2 regions of the Cupriavidus phytohabitans genome follow, and region 1 is predicted to be linked to the other one. Evidence: predicted binding sites of a transcription regulator. Region 1 holds the regulator's gene; the other holds the start of a gene.

Region 1 (4,483 bases):
TAGATCAGGTTGGCCGCGACGTAGTCAGGCGTCCCGTAGGGACCGGCCTGTTGCGCGGCGACGCCATAGCCGCTGCAGTCGGTCATGGTCTGGTCCGGTTGCGCCAGCGCTCCCGGCAGTCCGCTGCCGTCGAAACGCACCAGCAGCGCATCGCTGCGTCCGACCCCGGCCCTGGCGCAGGACGGCAGGGGACCGATGGCTGGCTGGCCGCAATTGTCGGCACCGCTGACGGCAGGGAATGCCGTCACTGCGGCGGTCGCCGCGCCCGCCGGTGCCATCCGCCAGCCGGCCTGCCGCAGCAACAGCGTGATGACGGCCAGCGCGCGCTGGCCGCGCTCTTCGAGCAGGATGCGGTCGGCGATCACGAGGTATGCCGCCTGTGCCGCGAGGAATGTCGATACCGCGGCTGCGGCAATGACCAGTCCGAGCGTCATGCCGACCAACAGCTCCACCAGCGTGTATCCCGGCATGGTGCGAAGTCTCAAGGCCGCACCCACAATGCCATGCCTGACAGGCCATCCGTGCCGCCGCTCCATGTTGCGGTAACCAGCTTGTCAGCTTCCGCGCAAAGGCGCAGCGTCGGCGTTCCGGCGCACCGGTCAGGTATCGCCACGGCAGCGTCGGTCTCGGCGAACTCAAGCGCAAGGCGCGCTGACCGGTTGATGGTTTCCTGCTCGCGCAGATGGCCCATTGCCTGGGGCGCGAGGCCCATCAAAGGCAGCAGCCCTGTGCCCAGGACGAACAACGCGCAAAGCGAATCGTGCAGCGTGAAGCCATCTGGTCCACGGCGGGTACTGGCGAGCTGTGGCGTGGACGTACGGTAGCGATGCAGATGCGGCATGGGGAGTCACCGTGGCTGGCAGGGACCCCCAAGATAGCTGCCGGACGTGCGCGGCTACGTTTCCGAGCGTGAAGAATCTGCGGAATGTTGTGTCGGTTCAGCGCCGGCGAGGGCTGGCTGCAACTCGCCTCACTGGCACGCTGTCGTCTGCGTCGCCTGCGGCCGGCGGACACGCACCCGGCCGAGCTGGCTGATGTCGACCAGCCGCTGGTTGCCGTTGCCCAGCGTCAGCAGCAACTGCGCGGATTGCATGACATCCGCCAGCGTGCGCGTATAGCCGACTGGCAAGAGTCGGTCCACTGCGTGTAGACCGGGAAGCCGTCCTTGTAGGACGCATAGCTCGAAATCGCTTCCGGCGTCGGCTGCTGGCCTTGCAGGTAGCGGATGCTTTCGTAGTACAGCTCGCTGACCGGGTCGAGCGACTTGTACACGCCGGAGCGGCCAAACTGGTTCAGGTAGTTCTTGTCGACCGTGGACGCGCCGACATACGAAAAAGGCGTTCCGACTTCGTTATCTTGTTATTTCGGACTGCTTATTTCAGCCTGCATTCCGGCCCTTTTTGTGTCTTTGCACGGGCTCGAATGGAATGCAACGGGGATTAAACAACTAGTAATTCGTTACTTTTGCTACCCCTTCCGAGGGGTGGACGCCGCGAACTCGTCCAGTACGTCGCGGAATTCCGACACATCCTCGAAACTCCGGTACACCGACGCAAAGCGGATATAGGCGATCTTGTCGAGCTTGCGCAGCTCGCGCATCACCAACTCGCCGACCTGGCTGCTGGCGATTTCTTTCTCGCCCAGCGACAGCAGTCTTTCCTCGATGCGGGTGATGGCTTCATCGATGGCTTCAGCCGAGACCGGACGCTTGCGCAACGCCAGGCGCATCGAATCCTTCAGCTTGGCGCGCGCGTAGTCGACGCGCGAACCGTTTTTCTTGACGATGGCGGGGAAGAACAGCTCGATCCGCTCATAGGTGGTGAAGCGGCGGTCGCAGGACTCGCAGCGGCGGCGCCGGCGTACGGCATCGCCGTCTTCCGACATGCGCGTGTCGAGCACCTGGGTATTGGAATGACCGCAAAAGGGGCATTTCATGCCTGACCACCTTCAGTTGAATTCCGCCGCCTGTTCCGCGTGGGTGTTCCGCGGAGGCGGGGCGGGTTGGCGAGGCCCGCAAGCCGGACCGCCTGTGTCATGTGACAGGGCGCGGCTTGCGGGGCTGCCGGCCACCCTCGCGGGTGGCCTGGAAGCATCAGCCGTAGACCGGGAAACGCTTGGTCAGGGCAGCCACCTGCTCGCGCACGCTGGCGATGTTGGCGGCGTCGTGCGGGTTCTCCAGCACGTCGGCGATCAGGTTGCCGACGATGCGCGCTTCTTCTTCCTTGAAGCCGCGGGTGGTCATGGCCGGCGAGCCCAGGCGGATGCCCGAGGTCACGAACGGCTTTTCCGGATCGTTCGGGATGGCGTTCTTGTTGACGGTGATGTGCGCCTCGCCCAGGATGCGCTCGGCGTCCTTGCCGGTGATGTTCTTGGCGCGCAGGTCGACCAGCATCACGTGGCTTTCGGTGCGGCCCGAGACGATGCGCAGGCCGCGCGCGATCAGGGTCTCGGCCAGTACGGCGGCGTTCTTCACCACTTGCTGCTGGTATTCCTTGAACTCGGGCGTCAGCGCTTCCTTGAACGCCACCGCCTTGCCGGCGATCACGTGCATCAGCGGGCCGCCCTGGATGCCAGGGAAGATCGCCGAGTTGATGGCCTTCTCATGCTCGGCCTTCATCAGGATCACGCCGCCGCGCGGGCCGCGCAGGCTCTTGTGCGTGGTGGTGGTGACAAAGTCGGCGTGCGGCACCGGGTTCGGGTAGACACCAGCGGCGATCAGGCCGGCGTAGTGGGCCATGTCGACCATGAAATAGGCACCGATCGACTTGGCGACGCGGCTGATGCGCTCGAAGTCGATGCGCAGCGCGAAGGCCGAGGCGCCGGCGATGATCAGCTTGGGCTTTTTCTCTTGCGCCAGCTTTTCCAGCGCGTCGTAGTCGATGTCTTCCTGCGCGTTCAGGCCATAGCTGACCACGTTGAACCACTTGCCGCTCATGTTCAGCGCCATGCCGTGGGTCAGGTGGCCGCCTTCGGCCAGGCTCATGCCCATGATGGTGTCGCCCGGCTTGAGCACGGCGAAGTACACGCCCTGGTTGGCCTGCGAACCCGAATTGGGCTGCACGTTGGCGGCTTCGGCGCCGAACAGCTGCTTGACGCGGTCGATGGCGAGCTGCTCGACCATGTCGACAAACTCGCAGCCACCGTAGTAGCGCTTGCCGGGATAGCCCTCGGCGTACTTGTTGGTCAGTTGCGAACCCTGCGCGGCCATCACGGCCGGCGAGGTGTAGTTTTCGGAGGCGATCAGCTCGATGTGGTCTTCCTGCCGCTGGTTTTCCTTCTGGATGGCGGCAAAGACCTCAGGGTCGATCTGGTCGATCGTGAAACGGCTGCGTTCGAACATGGCGAGACTCGTCTGAAAAAAGGGAATCCGATTCAAGCATCGGGAGCATCGGTTAGGGCGCGCGGGGAAGGCTAGCGGCGACCGGCGCTGGCGGCACTTTGCAGCCGTCGGCGCAGGGCGCACCCTGCTTCCCATTCGCTGCCCAGGCGAGCGGCAGGCGTGTGAAACGACACGCCAGAGAACTTGCGCTTCCTCGTGGTAGTGCCCACTGACTTCGCCAGTCGCGCAAGGTGGAATGGTTGCGCGCAGTGTAGCGCGTAGAGTGCGCCCGCCGCAAGCCGTCAACCCGCCAGCCAAGGCTGGTCAAGGGCTGGCCAGCAACTTGCTGTTGCAAACTCGTACCGCGGGTTTACACGAAACCGCGTTCGCTCTCCGTTACAATCGCGGCCATGACAAACTTTGTCTGGACCCTGCGGGTGTACTGGGAAGACACCGACGCGGGTGGCGTAGTGTTCTACGCCAACTACCTCAAGTTCTTCGAACGGGCCCGCACCGAGTGGCTGCGTTCGCTCGGTATCGAGCAGCAGGCGCTGGCCGACGAGGCCGGCGTGGTCTTCATCGTCCGTAGCACGGCGGTGGACTACAATGCGCCCGCCCGCCTCGATGACCAGCTCGAGATCCGAACGCGCATCGACCGGGTCGGCCCGGCCTCGGTCCAGTTCACGCAGGAAGCCTGGCGTGACGAGTTGATGCTTGCATCCGGCGCCATCCGCGTCGGATGTGTCGATCGAAGCACTTTCCGTCCCGCCCCGATCCCCGCCCCCGTCCTAGCTACCATCAAGTCCGCCCGATGAATCCCGTGACCGTCACGCAAGACATGTCGATCGTAACGCTGGTGCTCCACGCCAGCCTGCTGGCACAGGCCGTCATGGCGCTGTTGCTCGTCATGTCGCTGTTTTCGTGGACCTATATCTTCCGCAAGCACCTGGCGCTGCGCTCGGCGCGCACCCAGACAGAGGGGTTCGAGCGCGACTTCTGGGCTGGCGGCGACCTGCAGGCGCTATATAACAGTGCCGTCAACAACCGCCACAACACCGGCGCGCTCGAGCGGATCTTCGAATCCGGCATGGGCGAGTTCCTGAAGGCGCGCGAGCGCGGCAACGATTCCGGCGCGCTGCTCGACGCGGCCCGCCGCGCCATGCG
Region 2 (4,483 bases), on a different contig from region 1:
CGGCGAAGACATCCCGGTGCTGGCGCGCGCCATCCTGGACCACCTGGCCGTGCGCTACGGCGACCCCCATCCCAAGCGCCTGGCGCCGGCCGCGCTGGAACAGCTGGCCGCCTACCGCTTCCCCGGCAACGTCCGCGAGCTGGAGAACCTGCTCGAGCGCGCCTACGCCTTTGCCGAGAGCGAGCAGATCGAGGTGGCCGACCTCGGCTCGCTGGATGCCGGCGCGCCCGGCGCCGGGCTGACGGCGCCCGCGCCCGCGATGGCGTCACCGTTGCCTGCGACCCAGTACGCCCCCTGGGGCGCACCGGGAGTGTGGGCGCCGATGCCGCCCGCGGCGACGCCCGCGCCCGCGATAGTGGCCGAACCCGCTGCCGCGCCACAGCCCGCCTCACAGCCCGCCGCACCGTCCACCGCCCAGCCCGAGCCCGCCGGTGATGCCACCGAGCGCGCCTGCCGCGGCATCGTCTTCCCGATCGACCTGCCGGCCCGGCTCGAAGCCGTCGAGCGCGAGCTGATCCTGCAGGCGCTGGCGCAGACCAATTTCAACCGCACCGCCGCCGCGCCGCTGCTGGGCCTGAACCTGCGCCAACTGCGCTACCGCATCCAGCAGCTGGGCATCCGCGAAGCCATGGACGCCGCCGACCGCGGCGTGGCCGAGAACGCCGGCGACGGCACGGGCGAGGGCACGCCATGACCACGCCCAGTCAGCCCAACCTGCCCGCGTCCGCGCAGGCTTTCCTGCCCGACGCCGGCGGCTGGGTGCCCGCCGCCCGCCGCGTGCCGTCGCCCAATTTCGACCAGCGCCCGCCGGGCATGCCGGTGGACCTGGTGGTGCTGCACAACATCAGCCTGCCGCCCGGCCAGTTCGGCAGCGGCGACATCGAGGCGTTCTTCCAGAACCGGCTCGACCCGGACAAGCATCCGTTCTTCGCCACCATCCATCAGGTCCAGGTGTCCGCGCACTTCCTGGTGACGAGGCAGGGCGAGCTGGTGCAGTTCGTGCCGTGCACGCAGCGGGCCTGGCATGCCGGCCAGTCGGACTTCTTTGGCCGCACGCGCTGCAACGACTTCTCGATCGGCATCGAGATCGAGGGTTGCGACGACCTGCCGTTCACCTCCGCCCAATACGACACCGTGGCCGCGCTAGTGCCGGCCCTGATGGCGGCCTACCCGGTACGGGCGATCGCCGGCCACAGCGACATTGCTCCGGGACGCAAGACCGATCCTGGCCCGCATTTCGACTGGGACCGCTTCGCCGCCAGTGCAGCCGTGCCGCAAGGCATGTTGCCCTATCGGCACCCCTGCGCGTGATCCGTTCGTAACGTCATTCCCTGCGGTCGTGCGCCCAGTCGTGCGCCCCATTCCGGCGCACATGCCCCAAGCAGATTAGGGGCTATCGCATGCTCGCAACAATCAAAAAAATTTTTGTGAAATGTGCAGTTGCGAATGGTTTCTCTGAAACCCTTGTGTGCACTAGGCTCCCGGGCATGTGGCGCTGCCGCACCCGCCAGCTTCGCCCGGAAACGACCCCGAAATAGCGGTTGTCAAGACTGGTCATTCGGATTCGTTTCACTATACTTAGCCCAGTTTTCAGCAGCACCCACTATATCTAGTAGTCAAACCGGGGAGCTGGCCCAAGTGTGAGGTGGCGGTTGTGCAGTGAGTGCAACCCGTCAGGAAACCTCCGCAAGGCTGGCGAATCACAAAGAGTCCCTGGCGAAATGTTCACGCAGAGGCAGTTTGTCCGTGCGCGGTCACACCGAAACGGATCCTTCTTTCCGCCGCATTTCGCCAGGGACTCTTTTGTCTCTTATATCCAGGCTAAAAACAGGACTTCACATGCAAACGGCCCAGAACGAACTCACCACGGGTAGCGCCGCCGCAGGCGTTGCCAACCAGGCACCGAACGCACAGCAGACCTCCAGCGCCGCTTCCACCAACTACCCGGATCACAAGATCATCCGTCGTAATGGCGCCGTGGTGGCGTTCGAGCCGTCCAAGATCGCCGTGGCCATGACCAAGGCCTTTCTCGCCGTCAACGGCGGGCAGGGCGCCGCATCCGCGCGCGTGCGCGAGATCGTCGAGCAGCTGACCGACAACGTCGTGCGCGCACTGGTGCGCAGCCGCCCGAGCGGCGGCGCCATCCACATCGAAGACGTGCAGGACCACGTGGAACTGGCGCTGATGCGCTCGGGCGAGCATGAAGTGGCCCGCGCCTACGTGCTCTACCGCGAAAAGCGCAAGGCCGAGCGCGCCAGCGCCAGCGCCGAGGCCGTGGCCCGCGTGCAGGAAGCCGGTGTCAACATCAACGTGACCGATGCCGGCGTGAGCAAGCCGCTCGACATCGTCGCGCTGCACGCCCTGCTCGACAACGCCTGCGCCGGCCTGGGCAAGGCCGTCAGCGCCGAGCCGATCCTCAAGGAAACGCTCAAGAACCTGTACGAAGGCGTGCCGATGACGCAGGTGTACGACTCCGCCATCCTGGCCGCGCGTACCCTGATCGAAAAGGACCCGGACTACAGCCAGGTCACCGCCCGTATCCTGCTGCACACCATCCGCAAGGAAATCCTGGGCGCCGAAGTGACGCAGGCCGAAATGACCACGCGTTACGCCGAGTACTTCCCGAAATTCATCGCGCGCGGCATCAAGGCCGAGCTGCTGGACGAGAAGCTGGCCACCTTCGACCTGGCCCGCCTGGGCGCCGCGCTGGACGCCGGCCGCGACTTCCAGTTCAACTACCTGGGCCTGCAGACGCTGTATGACCGCTACTTCCTGCACATCGACGAGACCCGCATCGAGATGCCGCAGGCATTCTTCATGCGCGTCGCCATGGGCCTGGCCCTCAACGAAACCGATCGCGAAGCGCGCGCCATCGAGTTCTACCAGCTGCTGTCGTCGTTCGACTTCATGTCGTCCACGCCGACCCTGTTCAACTCGGGCACCCAGCGCTCGCAGCTGTCGTCGTGCTACCTGACCACCGTCTCGGACGACCTGGAAGGCATCTACGAAGCGCTCAAGGAAAACGCGCTGCTGTCCAAGTTTGCCGGCGGCCTGGGCAATGACTGGACCAACGTGCGCGCGCTCGGCTCGCACATCAAGGGCACCAACGGCAAGTCGCAAGGCGTCGTGCCCTTCCTCAAGGTGGTAAACGACACCGCCGTGGCAGTGAACCAGGGCGGCAAGCGCAAGGGCGCCGTCTGCGCTTACCTGGAAACGTGGCACCTGGATATCGAAGAATTCCTGGAGCTGCGCAAGAACACCGGCGACGACCGCCGCCGTACCCACGACATGAACACGGCCAACTGGATTCCGGACCTGTTCATGAAGCGCGTGATGGAAAACGGCGAATGGACGCTGTTCTCGCCGTCCACCTGCCCGGACCTGCACGACAAGGTCGGCAAGGCGTTCGAGCAGGCCTACCTCGGCTACGAAGCCAAGGCCGCCAGCGGCGAACTGAAGCTGTTCAAGAAGGTTCCGGCCATGCAGCTCTGGCGCAAGATGCTGGGCATGCTGTTCGAAACCGGCCACCCGTGGATCACCTTCAAGGATCCGTGCAACATCCGCAGCCCGCAGCAGCACGTCGGCGTCGTCCACAGCTCCAACCTGTGCACGGAAATCACGCTGAACACCAATGACAGCGAGATCGCCGTCTGCAACCTGGGCTCGGTCAACCTGGTCGCCCACCTGGCCAAGCAGGCCGATGGCTCGTACGTGCTCGACCACGCCAAGTTGCAGAAGACCATCCGCACCGCCATGCGGATGCTCGACAACGTCATCGACATCAACTACTACGCTGTCGAAAAGGCCCGCAACTCCAACCTACGCCACCGTCCGGTCGGCATGGGCATCATGGGCTTCCAGGACTGCCTGCACGTGCTGCGCACGCCGTACGCCAGCGACGCCGCGGTGAAGTTCGCCGACAGCTCGATGGAAGCCGTGTGCTACTACGCCTACCAGGCCTCCACCGAGCTGGCCGAAGAGCGTGGCCGCTACGAGACCTACACCGGCTCGCTGTGGGACCGCGGCATCCTGCCGCAGGACTCGCTCAAGCTGCTGGCCGAAGAGCGCGGCGGCTACCTGGACGTGGACCTGTCGAGCAGCATGGACTGGGACAGCCTGCGCGCCCGCATCAAGCAGCACGGCATGCGCAACTCGAACTGCATCGCGATCGCGCCGACCGCCACGATCTCGAACATCATCGGCGTGTCCGCGTGCATCGAGCCGACGTTCCAGAACCTGTACGTCAAGTCGAACCTGTCGGGCGAGTTCACCGTGGTCAATGACTACCTGGTGCGCGACCTGAAGGAACGCGGCCTGTGGGACGAAGTGATGGTCGCCGACCTGAAGTACTTCGACGGCTCGCTGTCGCGCATCGACCGCATTCCGCAAGACCTGCGCGACATCTACGCCACCGCGTTCGAAGTCGAGCCGACCTGGCTGGTCGAAGCCGCCAGCCGCCGCCAGAAGTGGATCGACCAGGCCC

What was found. Region 1 encodes NrdR, which represses ribonucleotide reductase genes. Its sites were predicted from a motif close to CACNANATNTNGTG; they were not measured.
Region 2: J8I34_RS22465 (ribonucleoside-diphosphate reductase subunit alpha) is a predicted target of NrdR. The motif match lies at 1,602-1,615, and genes of this name have one in related genera.

The regions. Positions count from the first base shown of each region.
Region 1 covers NZ_JAGIQB010000005.1:36,276-40,758, forward strand. The annotation lists gene J8I34_RS04785 (PilW family protein) at 1-485, opposite strand, end outside; gene J8I34_RS04790 (type IV pilus modification PilV family protein) at 482-841, opposite strand; gene J8I34_RS04795 (hypothetical protein) at 971-1,129, opposite strand; gene nrdR (transcriptional regulator NrdR) at 1,468-1,935, opposite strand; gene glyA (serine hydroxymethyltransferase) at 2,093-3,340, opposite strand; ZMP/ZTP riboswitch at 3,474-3,575, opposite strand; gene ybgC (tol-pal system-associated acyl-CoA thioesterase) at 3,730-4,134, shown strand; gene tolQ (protein TolQ) at 4,131-4,483, shown strand, end outside.
Region 2 covers NZ_JAGIQB010000035.1:5,771-10,253, reverse strand. The annotation lists gene J8I34_RS22475 (sigma-54-dependent transcriptional regulator) at 1-694, shown strand, start outside; gene ampD (1,6-anhydro-N-acetylmuramyl-L-alanine amidase AmpD) at 691-1,311, shown strand; gene J8I34_RS22465 (ribonucleoside-diphosphate reductase subunit alpha) at 1,840-4,483, shown strand, end outside.